Regions from separate parts of the Micromonospora sp. NPDC047467 genome, predicted to be linked through region 4. Evidence: riboswitches for the same ligand, from Rfam matches in the RefSeq annotation. Region 4 holds a riboswitch; each other region holds the start of a gene.

Region 1 (3,873 bases), on a different contig from region 4:
GTGGACCTCGCCGCCGAACCTGACCTGGACCAGGACCTGCGTGTCCGGCTCGCGTTCGCCCAGCAGAAGGTCCACGAGGTCGTCGCTCTCGGACGCGCACTGCGCGACGGTGTCGGTGGCCTGCCCACTGCTCTGCCGGCGATCCCGGCGGCGTGGCGTAAGGACGGTGTCCGGGCCCGACTCGACGCGCTTCGCCCGGAACACCTACGACGCGGGCCTTACGCGCAGCGGGCCGCCATCCAGCAGGCCCGACTGAACCTTCCACCGCCCACCACCACCGGATCGTTTCCCCAGACCACGGAACTGCGCCAGGCGCCGGGGCAACCCGGGCTGCGGCCTGAGGACCGCGGCTACCCGGAGGTCGAACAAGCCCTGACCCGACTCGTCGCTGGCGCCGCCGAAATCCGCAGCACGCTCACCTGAGCCCAGGGCGGGACGGCGGCGTGCCGCCGCCGATGCCGCACCGGCCGCTCGGGCACGGCAGCGTCAAACTGCCCCGACGGAGATCCGCTGAGCGCGGGAGTCCGGGCGGCCGGCGAGTATCGCGGCGAGGATCTCCGCGCCATCGACGACCCTCGGGCCGGGGCGGTTGAAGTAGGCGGGCCCGTCAACGACCCACACCTGCCCCCGACGAACGGCAGGCAGATCGGCCCAGCCGGGCTGCCCGGCCGCCACAGGCAGCTCGTCGACGGTCCGTTCAGGCGTGAACCCACACGGCCCGAACACCACCACGTCGGGGGCCAGGTCGGCGACCACCGACCACCGATGTGGGGTGCTGTGCGCCCCCGGGCCGAGCAGCAAAGACCGTCCGCCCGCGAGCGTGATCTGCTCCGGTACCCAGTGCCCGCCTGGCATCAACGGGTCGAGCCACTCGACGAACAGCACAGTCGGCGCACCGGTCCCCGGGCCGGGCAATGCGGCGAGACGACGTTCGGCGTCCGCCCGGATCTCGGCCGCCCTGCCCGCGGTGTCGGTCAGGGCGGCCACGGCGTCGACCGTGTCCAGTATCCCGCCGATGGTCCTCGCCTCCAGGGACACCACCCTGGTATCGAGATCGATCAACCGAACCGCGTCGTTGACCCTCGCATAGGAGACCGCACACACATCGCACAGGTCCTGGGTCAGGATCAGATCCGGCTTCAAGTCCTCCAGCATCGGAACGTCGAGCTGGTACAACGAGGACCCTCGGTGCGTATCGCCAGTGATCGCCGCCGATATCTCCCGGCTCGTCAACGCCTCGGGCAATGATGTCCCAGTCACCACCGGAACATCCACCAGGGCACCCGGCGGCCAGTCACATTCGTGCGTGCGGCCAGCCAGGTTCCCGGTCAGGCCGAGCATGGCCACGATATCCGTGGCCGCTGGCAGCAGTGAGACGATGCGCACACCCGCCTGCCTACCAGGCATGACCACGCCACGTCCACTCCGCGAGCCGGACCACGGCGGCGGCCACCGGCCCTCGCTACGACCCGAACGCGAGGCGTACCCCGAGCGCGACGAACGCCGCCGCGCAGATCCGGTTGATGCGCCGCGACCAGCGACCGTCAGTCATGCGACTGCCGAGTCGCCCGGCACCGACGCCCAGGGCGATGTCGACGGCGAGTTGCACCGCAACGAAGACCGCACCGAGAAGCACCAGTTGGGCGGTCGCGTTGCCCTGTGCCGGGTCGACGAACTGAGGCAGGAACGCCACGCTGAACAGGATCATCTTGGGGTTGAGGAGATTGGTCACCAGTCCACGCAGGAAGGCCCGCCCGGAGCTGCCACCCTGCTCCGGCTTCCCGGTGGGCGCAGCGCCGGCGCCGCGCAGGGCCCGCACCCCGAGGATGATCAGGTACGCCGCACCGACCCAGCGGATCACTGTGAACAGCACCGGCGAAGCGGAGATCACCGCGGCGAGTCCGCAGACGACCGCCGCGATGTGTACCGCCTCCCCGGCAGCGACGCCGAGCGCGGCCACCACCCCCGCGCGGGTGCCGTAGCGGGTAGCGTTGGCCAGCACGAACATCATGTCCGGACCCGGCGTCACCATGAGCACGACGATCGCGGCGAGGTACCCGGCCAGCGCCGCAATGGATAGCCCGAGCACGTCTCAGCCCTCCTCGGTGCCGTCGAGCAGCGCCCGCCGCAGGGCCAACCGGTGCTCGCGGCGGATCTCCGCCTCGCGGTACCGCCGCCGATCACCGTCAGTCTCCGGCAGCAATGGCGGCACCGAACGCGGCTGACCGTCGTCGTCGATCGCGACCATGACCAGATGAGCCGTGGCCACATCGGTGGGCGGCACCGCCCGGTCCCACCGGTCGGCGGTCACCTTGACAGCCACCTCCATCGAGCTGCGTCCGGCCCAGGTGATCCGGGCGTCGACGTGCACGACGTCACCGACCCGGACCGCGCGCAGGAACGCGGTCTCGTCGATCGCGGCGGTCACCGCCGGGCCGTCGGAGTGCCGGGCGGCGACCACACCGGCCACCGAGTCGATGAGGTTGAGGATCCGGCCGCCGTGCACCGTACCCATCAGGTTGGTGTGATGCTGATCCATGATCTGCGACAGGGTCAGGTGCGAGGCCGACGGCGCGCGGCCGGCGATCGTGGTGGTGTCGTGCACAGCGGTAGTCCGTCCCTCGGGAAACCACACCACCGGAACCGCGGACACGCTGACGAGCACGCACCGGCGCACACCGCGCGACACGTCACCCGGTCAGCCCACCCGCGAGGCCGACGGCAGCGCACACGGTTGTGTACGCAGCGCGGGCAGGTCTTCGGACTCGCGGGCCTGACCGGTCGTGCCGGTCCCCTACTGGCCGTCGCTTCCCAGGCCGGCTGGCCCAGTGCTGATGACGGCGGTCGTTCCCACTCACCGCTGCGGGGCAGTCCCGGACTTCCACCGGGTTCCCTCTTACGACGCCCAGCCGGTCACGACCAGGCGAACCAGCGCCACCAGCCAGTCTAGTTGATCGTCAAGGACTTGCCGCCGCCGAGGCAGGTGGGCCTGACGTCGACTGGTTCGTTGTCATCGACCGGTCGCGGCCGAGCTGGCTCGGTTGCCCGCCTGACCGGTCCGACCGCTCGGTACGCGGCCGGGCGAAGGTCGCCGCGACGATCACCTACAACGTCGTCGAGGCGGTCATCGCCATCAGCGCCGGGACGATGGCGTCCTCGACCGCGCTAATCGGGTTCGGGCTCGACTCCGTCATCGAGGTGGCCTCGGCCGGCGCCGTCGCCTGGCAGTTCTCCGGCCCCAACCACGAACGCCGCGAACGCACCGCCCTGCGGATCATCGCGCTGTCGTTCTTCGCCCTCGCCGCGTACGTGTCCGTCGAGTCGGTACGCGCGCTCGTCGGCGCCGACCGCGCGGAGCACTCCACGATCGGTCTGGCCCTGGCCGCGGTGTCGCTCGCGGTGATGCCGTTACTGTCGGGCGCGCAGCGGCGTAGCGACTGCCTCGACCACTAACGTTCGCGGTATTGGATGACCGCCGTCCGGCATGCCCGCCGCCAGGGCAAGCCAACTCGGATGTCACCTATCGGTGCCGCAGACCCATACATTCGCTGCAGGTGGTGGCGAAACGTGCCGGCCGTGAGCGGCGCGTCGGATCACTACCGAAGCCACCGTGCCGACGTGCCGGGCGGGACCAGTCGATGGTCCGCCCGGCACGGCCCTCACCTGTCGCGAAGCTCGTTGGCAGCGACGACCAGGTGTTCGAGAGATGCCTCAACCTCGGCATAGCCGCGGGTCTTGAGACCGCAGTCGGGGTTCACCCACAGCCGCTCCGCGGGGACCGCCGCCACTGCCCGTCGTAGCGCCTCGACGACCTCGGCATGCGAGGGCACCCGGGGAGAGTGAATGTCCCACACCCCGGGGCCGACACCCCGG
Region 2 (3,873 bases), on a different contig from region 4:
GGGCCCGGCGCAGTTCGTCGGTCTGCGGGAACGAGCCAATGGTCGTCGTTGGCAGCGGCGGCAGGTTCAGCCGGGCCTGCTGTGCGGCGGCGCGGTGCGGGTAGGCGCCGCGTTGCCGGTCCGTGCCCCGCAACGCGGCAAGGCGCCCTCGCACGCTGTCGTCGTGCCACGTCGCCGGGGCCGGCGGCAGCTGCGCGGGCAGGGACGTGGTGCCATTGCGCAGCGCCCGACCCAGCAGGACGACCTCATCAACCTTCTGCCGGGCGAAAGCCAAGCGGTCGCGCAGGTCCGGATCAAGGGCGGTCTCGACGGACAGATCCACCGGCACGTGCAACAGCGAGCACGAGGTGGACACCGCGACGTGGTCGGCGAGCCCCGTCACCGCGGCACCGGAGCTGATCGCCGCTCGCAGGTCGGTGCGCCAAATGTTACGTCCGTCGACGAGCCCCGCGACGATTGTCTTACCACGTAGCTGACCCGCTCCGGCGAGCCGATGCAGGTTGCCGGGCCCGGCAACCAGGTCCAACCCGATCGCCTCGACTGGCGTGTTCAGCAGAGCGGGCAGCGCGTCACCGAGTTCCCCGAAGTAGGTGGCGACGAAGATCCTCGGCCGCTGCGGCACGGCGCACAACCGGGTGTACGCGTCGCGGAGGGCGGCGATCTCTGCGGGGCTGCGGTCGCTGACGTAGGCGGGTTCGTCCAGCTGTACCCACTGCACCCCAGCCTCGGCGAGGGTCCGCAGGAGGTCGGCGTACACGTCGATGAGGTCCGTCAGCCGATCGAACGGTTCACCGCTCCCGTCGGTGGGCTTGGCCAGCAGCAGGAACGTGGCCGGTCCCACCAGCACCGGACGGCTCTCGATGCCCAGCTCACGGGCTTCCCGGTACTCACGCAGCGCCTTCGCGGGGTTCGCGGCGAAAGCGGTGTCGTCACCGATCTCCGGTACCAGATAGTGGTAGTTCGTGTCGAACCACTTCGTGAGCTCCAGCGCCGGCTCGGCGTCGACGCCACGGGCCATCGCGAAATAGGTGTTGAGCGCGGAGAGACCGAGGCGGGAGAAACGTTGCGGGATCGCGCCGACGGCCACGGCGGTGTCGAGCACGTGGTCGTAGTAGGAGAACGTGTTGGACGGAATCGCGCCCAGACCTGCGTCCCGAAGCGCCCGCCAGACCTCGGCCCGCAGGGCGGCGCCGGTCGTCTCCAACCCCTCGGCGTCGATACCTCCCGCCCAGTAGGCCTCCACCGCCTTCTTCAGCTCACGGTTGCCGCCGATACGCGGATAGCCGAGCACGGTGCTCTGACCGAATGCAGTGTTCATGGGTTCCTTCCCTCGAAGTGCCCGAGGACCCAGGAGACAGCGGGAAGGAAGGGGTACGACAACGCACCGGCTTCCGCCCCGGTCGTCCCTAGAGACCGTCGGCGGCGCACACCGGGGTGGTGTGCGCGGCGCTGGCAGGTCTTCGGACTCGTGGGCGTGACCTGTTCGGTCGCCTACTGGCCGTCGCTTCCCAGACCTCGCGGCCCAGTGCTTGATGACGGCGGTCGTTCCCACTCACCGCTGCGGGGCAGTCCCGGTTTCGCACCGGGTTCCCTCTTACGACGCCGCGACCGATCGGGCCTCGGCGAACCAACACCGTTATCTATCGTAAGGGCTCGCGAACACCCCGGCGGCGGTGAACCCGCCTGTCGGGACGGTTCCACGGTGGCGAACCCAACATCACGCAACACGAGAGGGACCAGGGTAGAACAGGAAATCGCCACGGTCGCGGTCGTCGTCAACGGCAGCGAGTGGACGACCCCGAGAGATGGCCGACTTTTGTCATCTGAGGAAAAAGTCCAGCACCTCTTGAAAAAAGTCTCACCACGGCGAAGATATTCAGATGCGCCGTCTCCCTCAGACTCCGGTGCGGGCGCTCTCGGGCCTCCTCGCGCTCCTCCTCGCCTCGGCGGTCGCTCTGCTCGCGTCCGCCCAACCCGCCGGAGCCCACGGGACCCTCGCGATGTCCACGCCAGCGGCGGGTACCACGGTGAGCGAGCCGTTGACGTCGGTGCAGCTGTACTTCACCGAGAAGGCCGCAGCCAACGCGTTCTTCACCATCACCGCCCCGGGCGGCATCCGGGTCGACAACGGCTGGTCGTACGGGGAGCCGAAGCCGCTGGACAAGCCGGTACGGGAATACTTCCTGGTCAACGGCCAGTTCGAGCCACGTGAGTACACGACCGGGTTCCCCGCGACGGTGGCGGTCGCGCACCTACCGGCCAAAGGCCAGTACTCGGTGAGCTACCTGTCGGTCGCCTCGGACGGCGACACCGTGCGCGGCACCCTGACCTTCCGTTACAACGGGCGGGTGACGGCAGCGCCGCAGGGGTGGCGCCCTCCGACGACCCAGCCGGACCCTGCGCTGTTGGCCGCCACGGAGCAACACGGATCATCCGGGCAGGTCTCGGCGGTGCCGACCGTAGCCGCCGAGACGGCGGTACCGCCGTCCGCAGTCGCGGCCCCATCGACCGACTCGGCAGAGGAGAACGGTCCGGGAGCGCTCGCCTGGGCCGGCATGGCGGCGGTGGCCGCAGCGGCGGTGGCCGGATTCGTCGTCTGGCATCGGCGGACGGCTCCCACCGGCAGACCCACCGGCCGGGGCCGTACCTCGTCGGCAGCCCCCGGTCGCGGCGCCGGCGCTCGCCCCATCAACAAGACCGGCGGCGGCAGGACCGGCGCGGGCAAGACCGCCGGGCGCAAGGCCGGCAACGGCGAGACGTCCGGGAGCAAGGCCGGTGCGGCGACCGGCAACGGTACGCAGAGCACGGGCGGTAAGCGCCGGCCCAGCACCGTGCCGGCCGCGCGTAAGGACACCGCGGTCGTCGTGGCTCGCACGGGCGTCGCGGTCGATCCAAATCCGACCGATGAGGACGCGACGGCCCCCGCCACGACGGACACTCGACCGCCCGTCCACTCCGGAGCACGGCCCGACCCGGACCCCGCCACCGTGACACCCGGGTCCGGGCTGAGCAACACTCACCTGGCGCTGCTGGTCGGTGGGCTGGTGCTGGCCTTGCTCGCCGGGTTCGGGTTGGCCCGCATCAGCGGCACCGAGACCCCGGCCGCCGGCACCACCCGGCCCCCGGCGGGCGGCCCGGCCGCCTCGGATCCCGCGCTGTCCGCGAACGACGGACACCAACACCCGGCCGGCACCGGACCGCACACGCACCGGGGTGACGGCGCGACAGGCGAGTCGCTGGTCACCGGGACGACGGTCAGCGCCGGCGGGTACACCCTGCAACCGCTGGAACGAACCCAACCCGTCGGGGTACGCGCCGACTACCGCTTCCGCATCGTCGGCACCGACCGGCAGCCGGCGACGCGCTTCGCGGTCGTCCACGACAAGCCGTTGCACATGATCGTGGTGGGCCGCGACCTGAGCGGCTACCAGCACCTGCATCCGACAATGGCACCCGACGGCACCTGGAGCGTCCCCCTGACGCTGGCCCGGCCCGGCGGCTACCGCGTCTACGCCGACTTCTCCGTCACCGCGGCCAACGGCACTCAGGTGCCTCTCGTGCTGGGCGTCGACCACACCGTGCCCGGCGCGCACACCCCCGCCGCGCTGCCACCGGCGCAGGCGCAGGCGACGGCTGGTCCGTACGCGGTGTCGATGACCGGCACGCCGACGGTGGGCGTGACAGCGCCGATGGAATTTCGGATCAGCCGCGCCGACACAACCACGCCTGCGCAGCTGGAGCGATACCTGGGCGCGTACGGGCATCTGGTCGTCGTCCGTGAGGGCGACCTCGGATACGTGCATGTTCACCCTGAGCAGGAACTCATCGACGGAACCGTCCAGTTCTGGCTGACCAGCCCGAGTTCCGGCCGCT
Region 3 (3,873 bases), on a different contig from region 4:
GCCTGGTTGTAGCCGCGCAGGAAGGTGACGTCGGCTGTGGTGCGCGTCATCTCACCACCCTATTACGCAACGCTGTTGCTAAATTCGCTCGGTGCATGCACTGAGCAGAAATCGACGCCTGGGGGCGGTTCTCGCGTTGGCGCTGGGCGGTGTGGCGGTCGGCCTCACCGAGTTCGCGGCGATGGGCCTGCTGCCCGACATCGCACGCGGCCTGCTCCCGCAGCAGTACGCCGAGTCGTCGTCGGACGCGGTGGCCCGCGCCGGGTGGACGATCAGCGCCTACGCGCTCGGCGTGGTGGTGGGCGCGCCCCTGATCGCCGCGCTGACCGCCCGACTGCCGCGCAAGAAACTGGTGCTCGGTCTGCTCGTCCTCTTCATCGTCGGCACCGTCGCCTCGGCGATCGCGCCGACGTTCGACCTGGTGCTGGTGGCCCGGTTCGTCGCGGCACTGCCGCACGGCGCGTACTTCGGCGCGGCGGGTCTGCTCGCGGCGGCCCTGCTCGGCCCCGGCAACGAGGCCCGGGGTTTCGCCGCCGTGCTCGGTGGTCTGACCGTGAGCAACCTGGTGGGCGTGCCGGCGGTCACGCGGCTCGGGCAGGCGGTCGGCTGGCGAGCCGCGTACCTGGTCATCGCCGGTGTGTTCGTGCTCACGCTGCTGGCGGTGCTGGCTGTCGTTCCGGAGGTCGTGGCGGCCGTCGACGCCTCGCCGGCCGCCGAGTTGCGGGCCCTGCGGACCTCGCAGGTGTGGCTCGTGGCGGCCACCGGCTCGGTGGGCCTCGCCGGTCTCTTCGCTGTCAACACCTACCTCGCGCCGGTCACTACCGACGTCGCCGGCCTTTCGGCCACGACCGTGCCGTGGGTGCTCGTTGCGGTGGGCCTGGGCATGACAGTCGGCAACGCCCTGGGCGGTTGGCTCGCGGACCGGGACCTGCGCCGGAGCATGTACGTCGGTTTCGTCGCCATGATCGTCAGCATCGCCGTCTTCGGCCTCGTCGCATCGAACGGCGTCGGCCTGTTCGTCGGTGCGTTCCTGGTGGGCGCGACAAGCCTCTACCTGGGGCCGGTCCTGCAGGCGCGCCTGATCACTGTCGCGCCGGGCGCGCAGTTGATGGGCGCGGCGATGAGCCAGTCCGCCATGAACATCGCCAACAGCCTCGGTGCCGGGCTGGGCAGCGTCGTCATCGCCGCGGGCTTCGGCTACCTCGCGCCGGCCTGGGTGGGCGTGGTCCTTGCGATTGCCGGCCTGGGCCTGGCGGGGATCAGCTTCTCGGTCGAGCGACGCACGCGGGCCGCGGAGACAGTCGCACTCGCGGGCTGACCCGTCGATCGATGGTGGTGGGCGTCGGTGCCGCCGACACGCCGACGTCGACATGTGGGGTGTGACAAACGCTGCTGCCCCTATATATGGTGTCGAGCGCAGCTGGTTCGGCCGCTCGTTCGGAGTGGTCGAGGCAAGAGGGAACCCGGTGGGAATCCGGGACTGTCCCGCAGCGGTGAGTGGGAACGACAGCCGTCATCGGCACTGGGCCACCAATCGGCCCGGGAAGCGACGGCCAGTAGGAGACCGGCGAGCCCGGTCGTGCCCACGAGTCCGAAGACCTGCCAGCGCGCCGCGTACCCGCACCCGGGTGCGCGGCGGTCCGAGGCCGCGTGGGACGGCTGACGCCACCTGACCCACGCCCAGCGTGGCGTCCGCCGGTGTCTGTCTCCTCGCGTCCGAGGGCCATCTGGTCTCGAACTCGCGAGGAGTGAGTGGTGACAGTCACCGAGGTAGCCCCGGTCAGCGGCGAGACGGCGCTGCGACGGACGCCGATGCAGGTCCGCAAGCGCGACGGCGCCACCGAGCCCGTGGACGTGAACAGGATCGTCCGGGCGGTCGAGCGGTGGGCCGACGACCTGGCCGACGTCGACCCGATGCGCGTGGCGACCCGCACGATCAGCGGCCTGTACGACGGCGCGACCACGGCCGAGCTGGACCGGCTGTCCATCCAGACCGCGGCCGAGATGATCGGCGAGGAACCGCAGTACTCGCGCCTGGCCGCCCGGCTGCTGTCCGGCTACGTCGACAAGGAGGTGCGTCGGCAGGGCGTCACCTCGTTCAGCGCGTCGATCCGGATCGGCCACGCCGAGGGCCTGATCGGCGACGGCACCGCCGCGTTCGTCGCGACGCACGCCGAGATGCTCGACGACGCGATCGACCCGGACGGCGACCGGAGGTTCGAGTACTTCGGCCTGCGCACGGTGTACGACCGGTACCTGTTGCGTCACCCCACCAGCCGGCTGGTGCTGGAGACCCCGCAGTACTGGCTGCTGCGGGTGGCCTGCGGCCTGTCCCGTACGCCGGACGAGGCGGTCGGCTTCTACCGGCTGATGTCCAGCCTGGCCTATCTGCCCAGCTCCCCGACGTTGTTCAACTCCGGCACCCGGCACACGCAGATGTCCTCCTGCTACCTGGTCGACTCGCCGCGCGACGAGCTGGACTCGATCTACCAGCGGTACGCGCAGGTCGCCAACCTGTCCAAGTTCGCCGGTGGCATCGGCATCGCGTACTCCCGGGTCCGGTCCCGGGGCGCGCTGATCCGTGGCACCAACGGGCAGTCCAACGGGATCGTGCCGTGGCTGCGCACGCTGGACGCGAGCGTCGCCGCGGTCAACCAGGGCGGCCGGCGCAAGGGCGCGGCCTGCGTCTACCTGGAGCCGTGGCACCCGGACGTCGAGGAGTTCCTGCAACTGCGGGACAACACCGGCGAGGACGCCCGGCGTACCCACAACCTGAACCTCGCCAACTGGATCCCGGACGAGTTCATGCGCCGGGTCGAGGCCGACGAGATGTGGTCGCTGTTCGACCCGCACGAGGTGCCGGAGCTGCCCGACCTGTGGGGGGAGCGGTTCGACGCCGCGTACCGGGAGGCCGAGGCGCAGGGCCGCTACGTGCGGCAGGTCCCCGCGCGGGAGCTGTACGGGAAGATGATGCGGACCCTCGCCCAGACCGGCAACGGGTGGATGACGTTCAAGGACGCCGCCAACCGGCTGTGCAACCAGACGGCCGAGCCGGGCAACGTCGTGCACCTGTCCAACCTCTGCACCGAGATCATCGAGGTGTCCAGCGACGCCGAGACTGCGGTGTGCAACCTGGGCTCGGTGAACGTCGCCGCGCACCTCACCGCCGACGGCATCGACTGGCATCGGCTGCGCGCCACGGTCCGCACCGCCGTGACGTTCCTCGACCGGGTCATCGACATCAACTACTACCCGACCCCGCAGGCGGCGGCGAGCAACCCCCGCTGGCGGCCGGTCGGGCTCGGGCTGATGGGCCTCCAGGACGTGTTCTTCGCGCTGCGGCTGCCGTTCGACTCGCCGGCCGCGCGGGAGCTGTCCACCCGGATCAGCGAGGAGCTGTACCTGACCGCGCTGGAGACCTCCGCCGACCTGGCGCACCGCTTCGGCGCGCACCCGGCGTTCGGGCAGACCCGGGCCGCGCGGGGCAACCTGCAACCCGACCTGTGGGGCATCGAGGGTACGCAGACCGCGCGCTGGGCCGCGCTGCGCGAGCGGGTGCGGGCGAACGGGCTGCGCAACTCGCTGCTCGTGGCGGTCGCCCCGACGGCGACCATCGCCTCGATCGCCGGGTGCTACGAGTGCGTCGAGCCGCAGGTGTCCAACCTGTTCAAGCGCGAGACCCTGTCGGGTGAGTTCCTCCAGGTCAACACCGCTCTGGTACGCGAGCTCAAGGCCCGTGGCCTGTGGACCGACCGGACCCGGTCGGCGATCAAGCGAGCCGAGGGGTCGGTGCAGGGCATCACCGAGCTGCCGGCCGACGTCCGGGAGCTGTTCCGCACCGCGTGGGAGCTGCCGCAGCGGGCGCTGATCGAC
Region 4 (3,873 bases):
CCGGCCTGCCGCGTGGTTGGTGCCGGGGTGGCCACCGGAAGCAGTCCGGTCACCGACGGACGTCGATCACGCGGGCACCTTGGCGACCGCGTCGATGACAACCCGGAGCAGGTCCACGATCCGTGGGCCCCACCGGGAGGCGATGTCGTCGTCCAGCGCCACGACCTGGTTGTTCTTCACCGCGGTGACCCCGGCCCAGCCGCTGCGGGCCTTGACCGAGTCGCCGCTCTGCTGGCAGCACTTGGCGTCGGCCAGGAAGACGAAGTCGGGGTCGGCCTTGACGATGAACTCCTGGGACAGCTGCGGGTAGCCGGCGCTCTTGCCGTCCGCGTCGGCCGGGTCGGCGATGTTGGTCAGACCGGCCAGGTCGTAGATCGAGCCGATGAAGGTCTTGCTGGTCGCGCTGTAGAGCTCCGGGCCCAGCTCATGGAAGTAGGTGAGCTTCTCGGCGCGCTGCGGCACGTCCTTGACCAGCTTGGCGATGTCGTCCTTCATCCGGGTGGTGACGTCGGTGGCCTGGTCGGCGTGCCCGGTAAGCGTGCCCAGATCGGTGATCTGCCGGTAGGAGTCGTCAAGCGTGGTCGCCGCCGGGGTCAGGTACACCGGGATCTTGAGCTTGCCGAGCTGGTCGACGATCTTGTTCCGGTCGTCGGAGATCACCACCAGGTCGGGGTTCTTGCTGGCGATGGCCTCGGCGTTGGGCTGGAAGCCGGACAGGTCGGTCTTGGGCGCGTCAGCCGGGTAGTTGGACTGGTCGTCGACCGCGGTCACCTGCGGGCCGGCACCGATGGCGAAGAGCATCTCGGTGGCGGTGGGCGCCAGCGACACGATCTTCTCGGGCCGCTTGTCGAGGGTGAGCGAGCCGACCGTCACCGGGAAGCTGGCGGTCGCCGAACCGACGCCGGGCGCCGGCTGGTCGGTGGTCTTCTCGGCGCAGGCGCCGAGGGCGAGCGCGGCGACCGCGAGGGTCGCGGCGAAGAGCCGGGGGGTACGTCTGAACATGGGGCCTCCTGTCGGTCGAGGAGTGTTGCTTCGCCGACAGGGCTTCCGTACGCCCGCCCACGAGGCGCCCTTCCTCGAGAGCGCGTGTCGCGACCGATCCGCAGGCGACCTGGCTTGTCCCCACCGTCAGGCGGGGCATCACAGTTGCGGGACAGCGCCGGTATCGCACCGGCTTCGCTGCGGAGTGGTCGCTAAGACGGTAGCGCACCGCGGGATCTGGAGGCTCGGAGCGGGTGGTGGGGCCCCGCAGGGGCGGAACGGGGCCCCACCCGATCAGGAGGCGGTGATGGTGACGTTGTCCACAGCCGCCTCCACGAGGCTCGCGCCGGAGGCATCCGCGGCCTCGACGAGGATCCGCACGGACTGGCCGGCGTACGGAGTGAGGTTGAGGTTCGCCACCGCCCAGCTCCCGTTGCGGTTGGTCGCCGCGCCGGCCTGGGTGAGCAGCGCGGTGGTGCCGCCGTTGTGCACCACGCTCACCCGCAGGTAGTCGGCTGACGACGAGTTCGAGCCGTGTGCCAGATACCAGGCCAGCGAGAGGGTCAGCGTGCCCGACGACGGCAGGGTCACCGCCGGGGACCGGGCACTTGTCACGCCACCGTCGACGTCGTAGTCACCGGCCGCCGAGCCGGCGAGCCGGCCGGTGACCAGGTCGTTGGCGCCGGCGTACGGGGTGAGCTGCTTGGCGCCGGAGGAGGTGGTCGCCTGGGCGGCACCCCGCTCCCACACTCCGCTGGTGGCGGCGTCGGTACCGGACGGGTTGATGGTCCACCCGGTGGCGGTCTCGAAGGTGTCGGACCAGACCGTGGTGCCGCCACCACCGCCGCCGCAGTACTGCGCCTGCTTGCCGATGGCCCGGTACGGGCAGTCGGCGTACTCGCTGAGCATCAGCACGGCCTCGCGGTTGCGGCTGGTCTGTGCGGGGATCACCTCGTCGGGCGGGTAGAAGCCGCCGCCGCTCGCCGAGCCCGGGTACATCTCGAAGGTGTACGCCCAGATGTTGTGGGTGGCCCACATCCAGTCGATGCTGTCCCCGTCGGTGATGTAGAGGTCGCTGGACTGCTGCGGGGTGTAGTTGTTGGTGGCCGCCATCTGCTGGCCGATGGTGGCGAAGGTGTTGTACTGGTCGGCGTTCATCCCGGCCGCGGTGTTCGCGGTGGTATAGCCGTACGGCCAGAGCACCAGCTGCGAGTACGTGTGGAAGTCGATGTTCGCCTTGATCTGCTGTGTCCCGCCGACCACGCGACTGTTGACGAAGTTGCGCAGCGCCTGCGTCTCCGGGGCGGAGAACGCCGACGGGCCGCGGTAGGTCTCCGACGAGGTCGAGCCGGACGAGCCGCCGCAGCAACCCCAGTTGTAGGACCAGTTGCGGTTCAGGTCGGTGCCGACGTTGGACGAACCGCTGTTGGGCTGGCGGTTCTTGCGCCAGGACCGGTACGACCCGGTGGCGATGTCGTACTCGCTGCCGTCCGGGTTGACGGTCGGCACGATCCAGATCTCCCGGCTGTTGACGATGTTGGTGATCCGGGAGTCGCTGCCGTAGCTGTCGGTGAAGAGGTTGAGCAGGTAGATCGCCATCTCGACGGTCAGGTGCTCACGGGCGTGCTGCTGGGCGTTGAACAGGATCTCCGGCTCGTTCTCGTCGGTGCCGACGTTGTCGGAGATCTTCACGGCCATCAGGTCGCGGCCCTCGTACGACGTACCAATGCTGATCTTGCGGGCGATGGCCGGATGGTCGGCCACGGCCTGGTTCACGACGGCGGTCAGTTCGGCATAGTCGTGGTAGTTGGAGTCGGCGGGCGGGAAGGCCAACGTGCCCACCCCACCGGCGCCGCGTTCGGCGTTCGGTGGCGGGGTCAGCGGTTCCAGGCGGAATCCGAGCCGGCCGATCGCGGCGGCCTCGCTCGCGGTCGCCGAGATGTGCAGGACCCCGTGCTCGGAGTAGTCGATGGCGGCCCCGGTGCGGACCACCGCGTTGCGGTCGGCGAGGGTCCGGGGCCCGAGCACCCGGTAGCCGGCGGCGGCCGACTCGGCGGTGCGATCCGGTGCCGGTTTCGCGGCGACGGGTCCGGCGGCCACGGTGACGATGCCCAGCCCGGCGACGACAGCGAGCGCCAGGGCACGGCGGAGAGGTGTGGGCGTGCGGAGGGCCATGTACTACCTCCTCGAAGGGCGGGACATCCCGCTCGGTGATGCACACTTCACCACCAGCCACATGGTCGAATCAATATCCGTCGTTGCCTTATGCATCCCAGATTCACCATCGCTGCGGCAATGATTTTCTTCCCAGCACCCTCTGGCGAAACTTCCTTCCGCGCGGAACACTGACCAGCGACGATGCACCTCTCGACACCGCGGAGCACCCATGGCCAGATCCCGCCTGCACGCGGCCGCCCTCGCGGGCGTCAGCGCGCTCACCCTGCTCGCCCCCGCAGCCCCCGCCACAGCGGGTCGACCACCCGCTCCCGCCCACGACGAGCGGATCACCTTCCAGGACTGGTCCGGGCCCGCCGACTGGCACCGGGGCAGCAGCGCCGGCACCCGCGTCGTGCCCGGGGCGCGAGCGGGCGTCACCCTGGCCCGCCCGGCCGGCACCATCGAGTACGCCGATCCGCACACCGGCGCCACCCGCACCTGGGAGTACGGCACCTGGACCTCGCCGGTGACCCGGATCGGCTTCGACGCCACCGAACTGATCGCCTCGTGGAACGCCGAGACCCCCGCCGGCACCTGGATCCAGGTGGAGATGCAGGGCAGCTACACCAGCGGCGACCAGACCCCCTGGTACGTCATGGGTCGCTGGGCCTCCGGCGACACCGACATCAAACGGGCCAGCGTCAACCGGCAGGGTGATCCCTGGTCGACGATCTG

The links. Region 4 has a riboswitch for cobalamin ahead of ABZ780_RS05695 (ABC transporter substrate-binding protein). Riboswitches for the same ligand answer to the same signal wherever they lie in the genome.
Region 1: another riboswitch for cobalamin. It lies ahead of ABZ780_RS22175 (acyl-CoA thioesterase); the one in region 4 lies ahead of ABZ780_RS05695 (ABC transporter substrate-binding protein).
Region 2: another riboswitch for cobalamin. It lies ahead of metE (5-methyltetrahydropteroyltriglutamate--homocysteine S-methyltransferase); the one in region 4 lies ahead of ABZ780_RS05695 (ABC transporter substrate-binding protein).
Region 3: another riboswitch for cobalamin. It lies ahead of ABZ780_RS23335 (ribonucleoside-diphosphate reductase subunit alpha); the one in region 4 lies ahead of ABZ780_RS05695 (ABC transporter substrate-binding protein).

The regions. Positions count from the first base shown of each region.
Region 1 covers NZ_JBEYTO010000008.1:44,346-48,218, reverse strand. The annotation lists gene ABZ780_RS22190 (hypothetical protein) at 1-423, shown strand, start outside; gene ABZ780_RS22185 (ABC transporter substrate-binding protein) at 487-1,341, opposite strand; gene ABZ780_RS22180 (LysE family translocator) at 1,463-2,089, opposite strand; gene ABZ780_RS22175 (acyl-CoA thioesterase) at 2,093-2,605, opposite strand; cobalamin riboswitch at 2,733-2,948, opposite strand; partial or broken gene ABZ780_RS22170 (cobalt transporter) at 3,013-3,435, shown strand; gene metE (5-methyltetrahydropteroyltriglutamate--homocysteine S-methyltransferase) at 3,660-3,873, opposite strand, start outside.
Region 2 covers NZ_JBEYTO010000008.1:39,755-43,627, reverse strand. The annotation lists gene metE (5-methyltetrahydropteroyltriglutamate--homocysteine S-methyltransferase) at 1-1,318, opposite strand, end outside; cobalamin riboswitch at 1,434-1,647, opposite strand; gene ABZ780_RS22160 (copper resistance protein CopC) at 1,881-3,873, shown strand, end outside.
Region 3 covers NZ_JBEYTO010000008.1:322,082-325,954, forward strand. The annotation lists gene ABZ780_RS23325 (ROK family protein) at 1-50, opposite strand, end outside; gene ABZ780_RS23330 (MFS transporter) at 92-1,318, shown strand; cobalamin riboswitch at 1,405-1,622, shown strand; gene ABZ780_RS23335 (ribonucleoside-diphosphate reductase subunit alpha) at 1,813-3,873, shown strand, end outside.
Region 4 covers NZ_JBEYTO010000002.1:314,972-318,844, reverse strand. The annotation lists gene ABZ780_RS05700 (iron ABC transporter permease) at 1-44, opposite strand, end outside; gene ABZ780_RS05695 (ABC transporter substrate-binding protein) at 67-1,002, opposite strand; cobalamin riboswitch at 1,084-1,232, opposite strand; gene ABZ780_RS05690 (M14 family zinc carboxypeptidase) at 1,276-3,156, opposite strand; gene ABZ780_RS05685 (C39 family peptidase) at 3,368-3,873, shown strand, end outside.